Regions from separate parts of the Limnohabitans sp. Hippo4 genome, predicted to be linked through region 1. Evidence: predicted binding sites of a transcription regulator. Region 1 holds the regulator's gene; the other holds the start of a gene.
What was found. Region 1 encodes sigma-54, which starts transcription at its own class of promoters, with help from an activator protein. Its sites were predicted from a motif close to TGGCANGNAANCTGCTTT; they were not measured.
Positions count from the first base shown of each region.

Region 2: a site for sigma-54 is predicted at 5,526-5,543, ahead of B9Z46_RS11145 (TorF family putative porin). Genes of this name have one in related genera too.

Region 1 is NZ_NESE01000003.1:240,197-248,011, forward strand. It holds gene B9Z46_RS10210 (LysR family transcriptional regulator) at 1-470, shown strand, start outside; gene argS (arginine--tRNA ligase) at 480-2,165, shown strand; gene B9Z46_RS10220 (SPOR domain-containing protein) at 2,204-2,887, shown strand; gene B9Z46_RS10225 (thiol:disulfide interchange protein DsbA/DsbL) at 2,931-3,593, shown strand; gene lptA (lipopolysaccharide transport periplasmic protein LptA) at 3,709-4,314, shown strand; gene lptB (LPS export ABC transporter ATP-binding protein) at 4,311-5,069, shown strand; gene B9Z46_RS10240 (RNA polymerase factor sigma-54) at 5,083-6,651, shown strand; gene B9Z46_RS10245 (class I SAM-dependent RNA methyltransferase) at 6,648-7,815, shown strand, end outside.
Region 2 is NZ_NESE01000004.1:21,458-29,272, forward strand. It holds gene glcF (glycolate oxidase subunit GlcF) at 1-411, opposite strand, end outside; gene glcE (glycolate oxidase subunit GlcE) at 420-1,628, opposite strand; gene B9Z46_RS11130 (SMP-30/gluconolactonase/LRE family protein) at 1,719-2,672, opposite strand; gene B9Z46_RS11135 (ammonium transporter) at 2,826-4,358, opposite strand; gene B9Z46_RS11140 (P-II family nitrogen regulator) at 4,381-4,719, opposite strand; gene B9Z46_RS11145 (TorF family putative porin) at 4,744-5,487, opposite strand; gene B9Z46_RS11150 (YifB family Mg chelatase-like AAA ATPase) at 5,694-7,253, shown strand; gene B9Z46_RS11155 (MFS transporter) at 7,261-7,815, shown strand, end outside.

The DNA.
Region 1 (7,815 bases):
GCGTCAGGTTGGCCGATAACCGCCGCCTGTGTGTGGCCACACCCGCCTATCTGGCCAAACACGGCACCCCACAACACCCCTCAGAGTTGCTGCAGCACAGCTGTCTGACGCTCTCTAGCGATGCCTCGCAGACCCGAGGTTGGGCCTTCAAAGTCCCTCCTGCCGACAATGCCGAGGGCCCAGAAGTCACTTATTTGCGCCCCCATGGCCCGCTTGATTGCTCAGACGGACAGGTTTTGCACAGCTGGTGCTTGGCCAGCATGGGCATTGCATGGCGCAGCACCTGGGAAGTCGAAAACGACATCGCATCGGGCCAATTGGTCGAGGTTTTGGCCGATTTTGCAGCCCCGCCCAATGGCATTTACGGTGTTTTTCCCCAACGCAAGCACCTGCCCCTGCGTTTGCGCCTTTGGATCGACTTTTTGAAGCATCACTACAGCTTGCCCACAACATGGCAAAGCGCCCCGTAAAATCGGGGGATGCTTCAAGCCAAACAAGAATTACTCTCGGCCCTCGCCGCCGAACTCGAACGCCTGCACGCCGGTGCCGGCGCCAAAGCCGTCTTTGAATCACCCAAGGTGGCCGCCCATGGCGATTTGGCCTGCACGGCCGCCATGCACTTGGCCAAACCTTTGGGCCAAAACCCCCGACAAGTGGGCGAAGCTTTGCGCACCGCGCTCATGACCACACCGGCCTTCAGCCAATGGGTTGAAAGCATCGACATTGCCGGCCCTGGCTTTTTGAACCTCAAGCTCAAGCCCAGCGCCAAACAAGCCGTGGTCAAAGAGGTGCTGCATGCGGCATCCTGCTTTGGTAAACAAGCCGAGCGCAATGAAAAAGTGTTGGTGGAATTTGTGTCTGCCAACCCCACAGGCCCATTGCACGTGGGTCACGGCCGTCAAGCGGCTTTGGGCGATGCCATTTGCAATTTGTTTGCCACGCAAGGTTGGAACGTTTACCGCGAGTTTTATTACAACGACGCGGGCGTGCAAATCAACACCTTGGCCACGTCCACGCAATTGCGCGCGCAAGGCTTCAAGCCCGGCGATGCACAGTGGCCCAGCGGCGAAAACGCGGCCGCCTACAACGGCGATTACATCCAAGACATTGCACAAGATTTCTTGGCCAAGAAAACCGTCAAGTCCGACGACCGTGAATTTACCGGCAGTGGCGACCTGAATGATTTGAATGGCATGCGTGAATTTGCCGTGGCCTATCTGCGCCACGAACAAGACCTCGACTTGAAAGCCTTCGACGTCAAGTTTGACAACTACTATCTCGAGTCCAGCCTGTACACCAGCGGACGTGTTGACAGTGCCGTCAAGAAACTCCAAGAAGCTGGCAAGACCTACGAACAAGACGGCGCCCTGTGGCTCAAGTCCACCGACTACGGTGACGACAAAGACCGCGTGATGCGCAAAGGCGACGGCACCTACACCTACTTCGTGCCCGATGTGGCGTATCACATCACCAAGTGGGAGCGTGGCTTTACCAAGGTGGTGAACATTCAAGGCACCGACCACCACGGCACCATTGCCCGTGTGCGCGCGGGTCTTCAAGCCGCTGGCGTGGGCATTCCGCAAGGCTACCCCGACTACGTGCTGCACACCATGGTGCGCGTGATGCGCGGCGGTGAGGAAGTGAAAATTTCCAAACGCGCGGGCAGCTATGTGACTTTGCGCGACCTGATTGAGTGGACCAGCAAAGACGCCGTGCGTTTCTTCTTGCTCAGCCGCAAACCTGACACCGAGTACGTGTTTGACATTGATTTGGCCTTGGCCCAAAACAACGACAACCCTGTGTATTACGTGCAATATGCACACGCGCGCATTCACTCCATCTTGCGCACCTGGGGCGGCGATGTGGCCAGTTTGGCCAAAGCCGATTTGTCCAGCCTGGAAAATCCAAAGGCACAAGCCCTCATGTTGCTCTTGGCCAAATACCCCGAAATGCTCACGGCGGCTGCACAAGACTTTGCGCCGCACGATGTGACGTTCTACTTGCGCGACTTGGCCGCCAGCTATCACAGCTACTACGATGCAGAGCGCATTTTGGTGGAAGACGAAAACCAAAAACTGGCACGCTTGGCCTTGGTTGCAGCTTGTGCCCAAGTCTTGCAAAATGGCTTGAAGATATTGGGTGTGTCTGCGCCAGAGCAGATGTAATTCATCCCAACGGCATTACCTTGAGAAACCAACACAACATGTCAACTTCCAAACTTCAAAGCCAGCGCGGCAGCACCCTGCTTGGCTTCATTTTGGGTCTGGTCATTGGCCTGACGGTCGCTTTGGGTGTGGCGATGTACGTCACCAAAGTGCCCATGCCGTTCAGCAACAAAAACCAATCGCGTTCGGCTGAACAAGATGCCGTGGAGACTCAAAAGAACAAAGACTGGAACCCCAACGGTGCTTTGCAAAGCAAGCCAGCCAATGCAGAAACACCTGCTGATGGCAGTGCTGCCCCAGCCACCAACGCACCTGCACCCGCCGTGGCTGCTGACCCCTTGGCCGACTTGATGAAGAAATCCAGCAGCGGTTCAGCACCTGCATCACCAGCGGCCGCGGCACCAGCAGTGGCACCGCCGCCTGCAGCCACACCGCAGCCCACACCTGCGGCTTCACCGGCCGCCAGCAAAGCCGCGGCCAACGATCCATTCACTTACTTTGTGCAAGCAGGCGCCTTCAAATCGGCTGGCGATGCCGATGCACAAAAGGCCAAGCTGTCCATGATGGGCATCGAATCCAAAGTCAGCGAGCGCGACCAAGCGGGTCGCACCATCTACCGCGTTCGCAGCGGCCCCTTTGACGACAAAGAGCAAGCCGAAAAAATCAAAGCCCGACTGGACGCCAGCGGCATTGACGCTGCCTTGGTTCGTGTTCAGCGCTGATCTCAACGCTTTTTATCGATCATTTCAAATTTCAGGAGTCACCATGAAACGCCGTGATTTTTCTCTCGCCACTTTAAGCACTGCCGCGGCTGTGGGCGGTTTGACTTGGAATCCCCCTGCGTTGGCGCAAGGCCCCGCCAAGTTTGTGGCTGGCAAAGACTATCTCAAGCTGGACCGCGTGGTCCCCACAGACGCCGAAGCCGGCAAGATCCAATTGATTGAGTTCTTTTGGTACAGCTGCCCGCACTGCAATGCCTTTGAACCCACCTTTGCGCAATGGGTTAAAAACGCCCCCAAAGATGTGGTGGTGCAACGCGTCCCCGTGGCTTTCCGTGACGACTTTGCCCCTCAACAACGCCTCTTCTACGCGCTCGAAGCCATGGGCCTGTTGGAAAAACTGCACGGCAAAGTTTTCCAAGCCGTGCATGTGGAGCGTTTGCCCTTGAACACCGACGCCAGCATCTTGGCTTGGATCGAAAAACAAGGCGTCGACAAAACCAAATTTGCCGATGCCGCCAAATCTTTTGGCGTGGCCAGCAAGCTCAAGCGTGCCGTGCAATTGCAAAACGACTTCAAAATTGAAGGCGTGCCTTCTTTGGGTGTCGCTGGCAAGTACTACGTCGACGGCACTTTGGCCGGCAGCATGGAGCGCGCCCTGCAAGTGGCCGAATCTTTGTTGACGCAAGTTCGTCAAGGCCGCGCCTGATCTTTTCAAGGTGTTGTGCATCAGCCCGCTTCGGCGGGCTTTTTTACGTCATTTTTCTTGCAAAAGTGCTTGACGCTGCGATCAACACCTACAATCAAGCAAGATTCGCGCCTTTATGAAATTTCACCTCATTCTTTTGTTCTGCAGTTGGGCCGCCGTCTTCACGGCGACAGGCGCTCACGCCGAAAAAGCGGACCGCGACAAACCCATGAACATTGAGGCTGACACACTCAAGCACGACGACCAGCAACAACTCACCACCTTCACGGGCAAGGTTCAAATGACCAAGGGCAGTTTGGTCTTGAAAGCCCACCGCATGGAAGTGAAGCAAGACGGTCAAGGCAACCAAGTGGCCAAGTTGTGGGCAGAACCTGGCGAACGCATTTTCTTCCGACAAAAGCGCGAAGCACTTGAAGAGTTCACCGAAGGCGAAGCTGAAACTGCGGTTTACAACAGCCAAGCCGATACCCTCACACTGACCTCGCGCGCCGAACTGCGCTTGCTGCGTGGCACGGTGGTGGCTGATCGTATTCAAGGGCAACAAATTTTGGTCAACAACACCACTGAGGTGTTCACAGTTGATGGCAAGCCCAACACAGGCAGCGGCAATCAACGCGTCAAAGCCACCATCACCCCTCGACCCAAAACAAGCGATGTCTCCGCCACGCCAACAGGGCCGGCCTTGAAACCCAGCCCTCGCATTGGCAACGACAAACCATGAGTCAAGAACACGCCATCAGCAGCTTAGAAGCGCGGCACTTGCAAAAGTCCTACGGCAGCCGCCAAGTGGTGTTTGACGTTTCTGTCAAAGTTCAAAAAGGTGAAGTGGTCGGCTTGCTTGGCCCCAACGGTGCCGGCAAAACCACGTCCTTCTACATGATTGTGGGTTTGGTACGCACCGATGGTGGACAAATTCTGATCGATGGTGATGACGTCACACGCATGCCCATCCATCGCCGCTCGCGCATGGGCCTGTCGTACTTGCCGCAAGAGGCTTCCATTTTCAGAAAACTCACGGTGGCCGAAAACGTGCGTGCAGTGCTCGAGTTGCAGCATGACGCCGAGGGCAAGCCGCTCAGCGAATCCGCCATCCAAGACCGACTTCAAGCGCTCCTGAAAGACTTGCGCGTTGATCATCTGCACGACTCACCGTCCTTGGCTTTGTCGGGTGGCGAACGCCGACGCGTTGAAATTGCGCGCGCACTGGCCACCGACCCTCGGTTCATTTTGCTCGACGAACCTTTTGCGGGCATCGACCCCATTGCGGTGATTGAGATTCAACGCATCATTGCGTTTTTGAAAGAGCGCGGCATTGGCGTGCTCATCACCGATCACAACGTGCGTGAAACCTTGGGCATTTGCGATCACGCCTACATCATCAGCGAAGGTCGCGTGCTGGCCCAAGGCACACCCAAAGACATTGTGGACAACGCCGATGTGCGCCGCGTCTACTTGGGCGAACACTTCCGAATGTGATGGCTGAACTCCTATGAAGCAAAGCCTTTCCCTTCGGATGTCCCAACACTTGGCGCTGACGCCACAGTTGCAACAATCCATTCGGCTGCTTCAACTCTCGACCTTAGAGCTCAGCCAAGAAGTCGAGCAAATGCTCGACGAAAACCCCTTCCTTGAGCGCAGCACCGACGAAGCACCGCAAGAAGATTTTGGCTTGCCAGAATCCGATGCGCGCGTCAGCTTGGGCGATCGTGTGTCAGAAGCCGCCAGCGATGCCGGCGCTGATTCACGCGATGCCGCCAGCGAATCCACAGCGTCTGTTTCTAACGACGAAGCCGTTACCGATGTGGCCGACAGCTGGGATGGCGACGGCAGCGTCGAGATTGCACCCGACGACAGCGAATGGGGCACCGACGCCGGCGCGCGCAAGAACAACACCAACAACGACTCGGATGGCGCAGACGCCATTGAGTTGGCACGCGGCCTAGGCTCACTCACCGAGTATTTGCATCGACAGGCTTTGTCGATGCGCTTGTCAGAAATTGACCGCGCAGCGCTGCGCTTTCTCATCGAGTCTTTGAACGACGACGGTTATCTGGAAGACAGCCTCGAATCTTTGGCGCAAGGCCTGGCCGGCACCGACGACATTGAGCAATTGGAAGAGTTGGTGCATCGCTTCACGGTGGCTTTGAGCTTGCTGCAATCACTCGAACCGGTGGGCATTGGCGCACGCGATTTGGGCGAGTGCTTGCGCATTCAACTCAAAGCCATCTTGAAAGATGAGCCCGACCACGAAGTGGCTGCCGTAGGCCTCAAAATTTGCGCGCTGCCTTTGGAGCTGCTGGCCAAACGCGATTTCAAACGCTTGGCGGTTCAATGCGGTGAAGACGAAGGCATCGTCAAACAAGCGCTGGCATTCATCACACGCTTAGAGCCCAAACCCGGTCGTCCTTTTGCCAATGCCGAGCAACATGTCATCGTGCCCGATGTGTTGGTCATTGGTACGCGCAAAGGCGGCGAGCCGCACTTCAGAGTTCAGCTCAACCCCGATGTGATGCCCAAACTGCGGGTGCACGACATTTACGCCAACGCCTTGCGCGGCGGCAAAGGCGAAGCCCATTTGGGTTTGCAACAACGCCTGCAAGAAGCGCGCTGGTTCATCAAAAACATTCAACAGCGCTTTGACACCATTTTGCGTGTGTCGACGGCCATTGTGGAGCGTCAGCGCAATTTCTTCATCCATGGTGAATTGGCCATGCGCCCCTTGGTGCTGCGAGAAATTGCCGATGAACTGGGCTTGCACGAGTCCACCATCAGCCGCGTCACCACGGCCAAGTACATGACCACGCCCATGGGCACCTTCGAGTTGAAGTATTTCTTTGGCTCGGGCCTAGGTACCGACAGTGGCAGCGCGGCTTCCAGTACAGCCGTGCGTGCGCTCATCAAACAATTGGTGGCCGCCGAAAATCCCAACAAGCCGCTCTCAGACAACCAACTGTCTGAAATGCTCAAAGAACAAGGCATCGATTGCGCACGTCGCACCGTTGCCAAATACCGCGAGGCGCTCAAAATTGCGCCCGCCAACTTGCGTAAAACTCTGTGAACTCGCTTCAACTTTTCATGCCTTGCGCCGCCGGCGTTGAAGGCTTATTGGCCGACGAGGTCCATCAACTCACGGGCCTCACCGGTAACGACCTGCTGACCGGCCGCGGCGGTGTGATGGCCAACGCGTCATGGCGTGATGCCTTGCGTCTGAATTTGCACAGCCGCCTCACCCAACGCGTGCTCATTCAACTGTCGCAAACTTTTTATCGCAGTGAAAAAGATTTGTACGATGCAGCCAGTGCGGTGGCTTGGGAAATTTGGTTCACCACCAAGCAGACTTTCAAGATTGAAATCACGGCGCAGCACAGCCCACTCACCAGCCTGAACTTTGCGGCGCTCAAAATCAAAGATGCCGTGGCCGATCGTTTTCGCGCCAAGCGCGGCGAGCGTCCCGACGTCAACACGCAGTGGCCCGACGTGCGCATTTACGTGCACCTCACCACCGACAGTTGCACGCTGTACATGGACACGTCAGGTGAGCCTTTGTTCAAACGTGGTTGGCGCGAAGACAAGGGCGATGCCCCACTCAAAGAAACCTTGGCTGCCGCCATGTTGGCCGCCAGCGGTTGGGATGCGCAGACGCCTTTGTACGATCCTTGCTGCGGCAGTGGCACCATTGCCATTGAAGCCGCGCAAATTGCCTGCGGTATTGCGCCCGGCATCATGCGTCGCTTTGCCTTTGAAAAATTGCTGCCGTTTCAACCGCACGTTTGGCAAGCCCTGCAAGACGATGCGCGCGCGCAAGAGCACGCGCCCACCGCCGAAATTCACGCCTCCGATGTGGCGTTCCGAATGGTGGACTTCACACAGCGCAATGCCGAGCGCGCAGGCGTTGGCCAAGTGGTCCAAACCCGCGGTGGCGACGCATTGCAGCGCATGCCGCCTTGTGAAACACCCGGCATCATGTTGCTCAACCCACCTTATGGCGAGCGCATTGCCGCAGCCGGTGTGGCGGGCGTCTCCAGCCGCGACCGATACCGGGAACCCGGCGCACCCACTCGCGCACGAGACAACGTGGACTTAAGCCGCGCCCGTGAAATTGCCGAAGGCGATGACGGCGGCGAGTTCTTTGCGCAATTGGCCTCGCACTGGAAAAAGAATTACAACGGTTGGACAGCATGGATGCTGACACCCGATTTGAAATTGCCCTCCAAAATGCGCT
Region 2 (7,815 bases), on a different contig from region 1:
GCTTTGTCCCAGCTTCATGGCGGGCGCAAACAGAGCGGACGTCAGGCCTTCTTTCAAAAGCCAACGGACTGCGCGTTCTTGAACGGGCCGCTGAACTTTGGCATCGACCACCTTGCGACCCAGGTCCACCAAATGGCCGTACTGCACGCCACTGGGGCACGTGCTTTCGCAATTGCGGCAGGTGAGGCACCGGTCTAAATGCATTTGCGTTTTGCGCGTGGGCTCGGCACCTTCAAAGACTTGCTTCATCAGATAGATACGGCCACGCGGTCCATCCAGTTCATCGCCCATCAACTGATAAGTGGGGCACGTGGCCGTGCAAAAACCACAGTGCACACACGAGCGAAGAATGGCCTCGGCTTCTTGACCGAGCAGGGTGTTTTGAAACTCAGGTGCGAGTTGGGTTTGCATGTTGAGCCTCAGAAATGCGCGTTCAATCTGCGAGGGCCAAACAGGCCGGCAGGGTCAAATTCTTGTTTCAGTGCGTGCTGAATGCGTTGATGTACCGCATCCAGCGGCGTGAAGACGGGCACCGACACTGGCAGGGCCGCACTGGCTTGCTGCGGTCTTCTGAACAAGGTGGCCTGACCCCCCACCGCTGCGGCGGCTTTGCGAAGGGCTTCAGCTTCTGACAGCGGCGCCCAGACCCAGCGCTGAGCGCCATGCCATTCAATGAAGGGCGCGCTTGTACTTGCTGGCAAATTCAAAACGGGCGCCGTTTGAGGCACCGACAAACGCCACAAGGCCGCATCGGGCGATGCTGCGGCTTGCGTAAAAAAGGGCAAGCGTTGGTCTGCACAGGCGATCCAATCTTGGGTTGCACTCTCGGATGCTTGCACCAACAATTCACTGTTCAAGGCCGCAAGGTCCTGCGACATGCGAACTTTGGCGGCCTCAACGGCTGCGTGTGCGCCGCGAAGACGCACGAACAACATCTCGGGCTGGCCTGGCATGCTGTTGTCTTGGACCCAACAACTGGCATTCAAAGGCAAAGGTTGACCACCCCAGCGATGCAACAATGCCAGCGCTTGAGCTTGTGGCAACCGGCACATGAGGTGAGCCTCTGCGGGTGCGACGGGCAATACTTTCAAAGAGACTTCGGTGATCAAACCCAAGGTGCCCCAGCTACCCGCCAGCAATCGGCTAACGTCATAACCCGCCACATTCTTCATGACCTGGCCACCAAAAGTCAGGTGCTCGCCGCGGCCGTTGATGAATTTCAAACCGAGCACAAAGTCGCGAACTGCGCCCACACTGGCGCGCGCTGGACCACTCAAACCCGATGCCACCATGCCACCCACGGTGGCTTGGCTGTGGGTGCGGTCGGCTGCAAACACCGGAGGTTCAAACGCCAAGCACTGGCCTTGCGCTGCCAGTGTTTTTTCCAAATCACACAATAGCGTGCCAGCGCCGACAGTGATGACTAACTCACTGGGCTCATATTGCACAATGCCCGACAGACCGCGTGTTTCCAGCAACTCGCCTTCCAAGGCCTCGCCATAAAAATCGTGGCTCCCCGAACCGTGGATCCGAAAGCTTTTGCGTAGTGCAGACCCCGTCGATGCAGCGGCGCGCACGGTGTCCAACAAGGCAGCCAGATCTGGGTAAGCGCTTGGACTTGAGCGAATGGTTGGACTGTCGTTCATGTCGCCATGTTAAACGGACACGCTCTGTTTCTGGCCACTTTTGCAGAACGCAAGCGTCAAAAATAGGTCAATTCAGTTGTTGAAAAAACTCACAAGCAAACCAGGTGTGTCGACCCGCATGGCAAAAACACAACCCGATTGGGGCAAGGCTTGAAGCTCTGCCGTACTTCGGCCATGGGCCGATGTGGTGATGAACAGGGTGCGCAAATCTTCTCCGCCAAAACATGGCATGGTGGGGCACTGAACAGGCGTTTCAATGTAAGCGACACACCGACCATCGGGCGCAATTTTGGCCAAGCGATGACCCTCGTACATGGCGGCATAGTAAAACCCCTCCGCATCCACAGCGGCGCCATCGGGTCGGCCTGCGTAAGACTGCGCCACATCCGATCCATAAATCCAGTCTTTGGGCTTGGCTGGAAATTGTGCAAAGACACGTTCATGGGTCATTTGCTGTGATGTCACATCAAAGTCCCAAGCGCGAATGCAATGTGCGCCCGTGTCGGACCAGTACATGGTTTTGCCGTTGGGTGACCATGCCAAGCCGTTGGCCACTGTGGCCTGATCGGCTTTGGACTGCAGTGCGTGGTTGGCTTGTAAGGCATACAAAACACCGGCGGCTTGATCGCGCGGCTCGTACATCGTGCCACTCCAAAAATTGCCGGCAGGATCGCACTTGCCATCGTTGAATCGCAGTTTGCTTGTGTCGTAGGGTGCAGCGGCCAACAATTCCAACGCACCTCCCCATTCACGTGCGCGGTAAATACCGCTTCGCAACGCCATGACCCAGCCGCCTTTGCTTGCAGGCGCAAAACAACCTGGCTCTTCTTGCAAAGGCCAATCTTCAACTGCATGGCTTTGCGACAAATCAGATGAAACCTTCATGCGCCGCAATCGGCGTCCCGGAATATCGACCCAATACAAACATTTTTCTTGAGGATGCCAAAAGGGCGACTCGCCCAAGACATCGGCTTGGGTTGTCATGCAGTGCCATGCGGGTCGCACAAAAGGAATTTCAGCAGTCATCGATACGCTCAGTTTGAAACATTGCTGGCATTGTCAATTAATTTGGGTATGTAACCCTTGGTAACAAAAACAACAGGCGAAAAAAAGCCCGCCGAAGCGGGCTGTGAGGATGGAGACTAACTTCTCGGAAAGTCTTTGGGAAATCTTGACAGATTAACCGTGATAAGCAGTTTCGCCGTGTGAGCTGATGTCCAAACCTTCGCGCTCTGCTTCTTCAGAAACACGCAGTCCAACAGTCAGGTCAACCAACTTGAAAGCCACAAAGGAAACCACACCAGACCAGACAACTGTCACGAGCACGGCTTTGGCTTGTGTCCAAACTTGTGCAGCGATGGAGTAATCAGCAGCTGTGATGCCAGTGGCTGTGACCCAGTCGGCCACGAAGCCAGGGCCGCCCAAGGCTGGTGAATTGAACACACCGGTGAGCAACGCGCCGACGATACCGCCCACGCCGTGAACACCGAAGACGTCCAAGGAGTCATCTGCGCCCAACATTTTCTTCAGGCCATTGACGCCCCATAAACATGCGAAGCCAGCAATGATGCCAATCACCAAGGCGCCGCCGATACCGACGTTGCCAGCCGCTGGCGTGATGGCCACCAAACCAGCCACTGCACCGGATGCAGCACCCAACATAGAGGCTTTGCCACGCATCAGCGCTTCACCGACACACCATGCCAACACGGCAGCGGCTGTGGCCAACAAAGTGTTCACGAAAGCAAGGGCTGCAAAACCGTTGGCTTCGAGGGCAGAGCCCGCGTTGAAACCGAACCAGCCCACCCACAACAAGGAGGCACCAACCATGGTCAATGTCAAAGAGTGAGGTGCCATGGCTTCGCGGCCATAACCAATGCGCTTGCCAACCATGAAGGCACCAACCAAACCAGCCACCGCAGCATTGATGTGAACCACGGTACCGCCAGCGAAGTCGAGGGCACCCCATTGCCAGATCATGCCGGCTTTGCTGTTCATTTCGTCCACAACTTCTTTCGCTGTGTAAGCGTCAGGACCCATCCAGAACCAGACCATGTGTGCGACGGGCAAGTAGCTGAAAGTGAACCACAAAGTCATGAAGAGCAAGACTGCGGAGAACTTCATGCGCTCTGCAAATGCACCCACGATCAAGGCACAAGTGATGCCAGCGAAAGTGGCTTGGAAACCCGCGAAGGTAATTTCAGGAATGGCGACGCCTTTGCTGAAAGTCGCAGCGTTGGCAAAGGTACCCGTTGCGTTGTCCCAGATGCCGTTCATGAACAAGCGATCCAGACCACCAATGTAAGCATTGCCTTCAGTGAACGCCAAGCTGTAGCCGTAGATGAACCACAACACAGTGATCAAGGAGAAAGTGACCATGACTTGCATCAGCACTGACAACATGTTCTTGCTGCGGACCAAGCCGCCATAGAACAAAGCCAAGCCTGGCACGACCATCAAGATCACTAAGATGGTGGAAACCATCATCCAAGCTGTATCGCCTTTGTTAGGAACAATGGCAGGTGCTGCTTCAGCGGCTGCGGGTGCTGCGGCAGGCGCAGTGGCAGGAGCTGTTGCTTCAGCTTTGGCTTCAGGCTTGGCTTCCGCTTTGGCTTCTACTTTTGCTTCCGCTGCTGGGGCAGTTTGTGCAAATGCCGCACCGCCAAAACACAGCGTCAATCCCAATGCGAGGGAGGCTAGTAATTTTTTCATTCTGTTCTCTCTTTCTGGGCCATCAAAGGGCTTCAGCCCCAGTTTCACCGGTGCGAATGCGAATGACTTGTTCCAAGTCGTACACAAACACTTTGCCGTCACCAATCTTGCCGGTGCGAGCACCCGATTCAATGGCTTCGATCACGCGCTCGACCAACTCGTTAGAGACGGCGGCTTCAATCTTGACCTTGGGCAAGAAATCAACCACGTACTCAGCACCGCGGTACAGCTCGGTGTGGCCCTTTTGGCGACCAAAGCCTTTGACTTCGGTCACAGTAATGCCTTGTACACCAATACCAGACAGGGCTTCACGCACCTCGTCCAGCTTGAAGGGTTTAATGATGGCGGTCACCAGTTTCATGATGGCTCCTTGTAATTCAGAAAATTAGAACGTGTACTTGAGGCCAACAACCAAGCCGGCTTTGCCCAATTGCTTGCCAGCGGGGCTGACGTAAGAACCGGTTTTGGCGTTGGTGCCAATGACAGCAGCAGAAGCGGCCAAACCATTGCCCAAGTCTTTGCCCAATGTCAGGGCTGCGTCTGTGTACGAGTAAATGCTGTTACCAGCGCCTTTGACACTTTGGTAGCCGAGGTGAGGTGTGAATGTGTAGCCATCACCCAAATCAAAATTGGCGGTCAGGTCCACATAAGAGCTGCCTTTGCTGTTGGCAAAGCCAAACAAATTGCCTGTGCTTTGTGAATACTTCAATGTGGTGGGGCCCATGGTGACGGCGCCATACAACTCATTGGTGTTGGCGCTCACAGCCAAGCCATTGCCAGAATATTCATAGTGCAAGAAGCCCACGTCGTAAGCAACTTCGCCCACGGAGAACTTGTAACCACCGTAGTAGTCAACTTCTGCATTGGATTTACCACCAGAGTCTTTGATCCACTTGATGCTAGAAGCCCAAACGCCTACATAAACGCCGCTCTTGTCTGCGTAGTCTGCACCGCCTTGCAATGCGGGGTCCATACGGCTTTGTGAAATGCCGCGGTAACGGTATTCGTTCACGCCGCCTACATTGAATGACAAAGAAGACTCGGGTTCTGCGGGGGCGGCTTGGGCAAATGCACTGCCAGCAGCGGCCAAAGACATGGCCAACATCAAGGGGGTAACGATCTTTTTCATTGGGAGCTCCTGTTAAATAAGAATGAGAATGGTGGGTTCAAGCATTTAGCATGCCAAAGCGTAAAAGGCCTGCCTGCTGAACCCGCTCGCCCCTCTGACGGGGGTGCATTTTGTAGAGACCGGTGTTCCAATGGGCTTTGCACCGCCCTAGGTCCGGCTGATTCCAGCCTTACACACCTCGCACCGGTTTGGTGCAAGGAGTGTTTATGCGTCTTTCTTTGGTGCAAAGTAGGGCCTTGGTGGGCCTTCTATCCCCTGCCGTCACCGTCGAGGTGCATTTGGCCAATGGATTGCCCAGCTTCACATTGGTGGGTTTGGCCGATGTCGAAGTCAAAGAGGCCAGGGAACGGGTACGGTCCGCCTTGTTGAATTCAGGCTTTGAATTCCCCAACAACCAGCGAATCACGGTCAATTTAGCGCCCGCCGACTTGCCCAAAGATTCAGGTCGCTTTGATTTGCCCATCGCACTGGGGATCTTGGCGGCCAGTGGGCAAATTGACGGTAGCCGACTGCATCGCTATGAGTTTGCTGGCGAGTTGTCCTTGTCCGGCGCGCTGAGGCCCGTGCGTGGGGCATTGGTCATGGGTTTGGCACTCTACAAGCTGGCAAATGCGCCCCACTTGGTGTTGCCCCCTGGCAGTGCCGAGGAGGCTGCTTTGGTGCCTGGCGCCACGGTTTACCGGGCCAAACATTTGCGAGAAGTGGCTCAGCCGTTTTTGCCAGTAGGTCAAACATCCGATGACGCCACCAGCACTTGGGAGCGCCTGCCAGAGCCCGTGCACCCGCCTCAGGCAGTCTTCACGCCGGCCTTGGACTTGGCCGATGTCAAAGGCCAAACAGGTGCCAAGCGCGCATTGGAAATTGCAACAGCGGGTGGACACAGTTTGCTCATGGTGGGTCCTCCAGGTTCAGGCAAGTCGATGTTGGCGCATCGCTTCGCCGGCTTGTTGCCCGATTTGAGCGTGGATGAGGCTTTGGAAACAGCATCGGTGGCCAGTTTGGCTGGGCGCTTTCAAATTGCAAATTGGCTGAAACGCCCCACACGCCATCCCCATCACTCGGCCAGTGCCGTGGCATTGGTCGGTGGTGGCTCACCGCCCCGCCCCGGCGAAATTTCCTTGGCGCACCATGGCGTTTTGTTTTTGGATGAGCTGCCTGAATTTCCAAGGTCCGCATTGGAGGCTTTGCGCGAACCCTTAGAGTCGGGCAGCGTCACCATTTCACGCGCAGCACATTCGGCTGAGTTTCCTGCACGTTTTCAGTTGATTGCCGCCATGAACCCTTGCCCCTGCGGCTATGCAGGCCAGGTTCGAACGCCAGGTCAGGAAGGCCCCATTTGCCGATGTACCCCCGATCAAGTGCACCGCTACAGCAACAAAATCAGCGGACCCTTGCTTGACCGAATTGATCTGCACATCGAGGTTCCCAGCCAAAGTGCTGCACAGTTGATCCATGCAACGGTGGGAGAAAGCACCGCCACCATCAAGACGCGTTGTGATCGGGTGAGGCGCAGATCACTTCAGCGGCAAGGCTGTACCAATCAAGCGCTCAGCGGGGCGGCGCTCGACCTTCATGGCAAATTAGGCCCAGAGGCTGCGGCCTACCTGACCCAAGTGGCCACACATTTTTCGTGGAGTGGCCGAAGCACCCACCGCGTTCTGAAAATTGCCAGAACGATTGCCGACTTGGCAGAGCGTCAAGACATTTTGTCTGTGCACATCGCTGAGGCTGTTCAATATCGCAGGCCGTTCGCAGCGCACCGATAATGCAGTCATGCGCAGAATCAGGCCGTACTGGGATCTCACAAGAATCTCTCATCACGCTCCCGAATTAGCGCCCTTTGCAGTTTGGCTGTCTTGGGCTCAATTGATCACTTGGGGCAGCGTGTTTTACACCTTCTCATTGATCATGGGACCGGTGGAGCGCGAGCTGGGCCTCAGCCGCGCAGATGCTTCACTGGGTTTCAGTTTGGCCTTGTTGGCAGATGGTCTGATGGCTTATGCCATAGGGCGCTGGATCGACCGCGGTCACGAACGCCGGGTGATGACTTGGGGGTCTGCTTGGGTGGGATTGTGTTTGTTGGCACACAGCTTCATTGACAGCCTTGTGGGCTTTTATGCGGTGTGGTTAGGCCTGGGCTTGGGCATGTCCGCCACCTTGTACGCGCCCGTGTTTGCCGTGGTCACGCGACGGTTTCCAAATGACTTTCGGCGCGCCATCATCATCATGACTTTCTTGGGCGGATTGGCCAGCACGGTGTTCATACCGCTGTCGTCTTGGTTGATTCAAAGCTTGGGCTGGCGGCATGCCTTGTGGGTCTTGGCATTG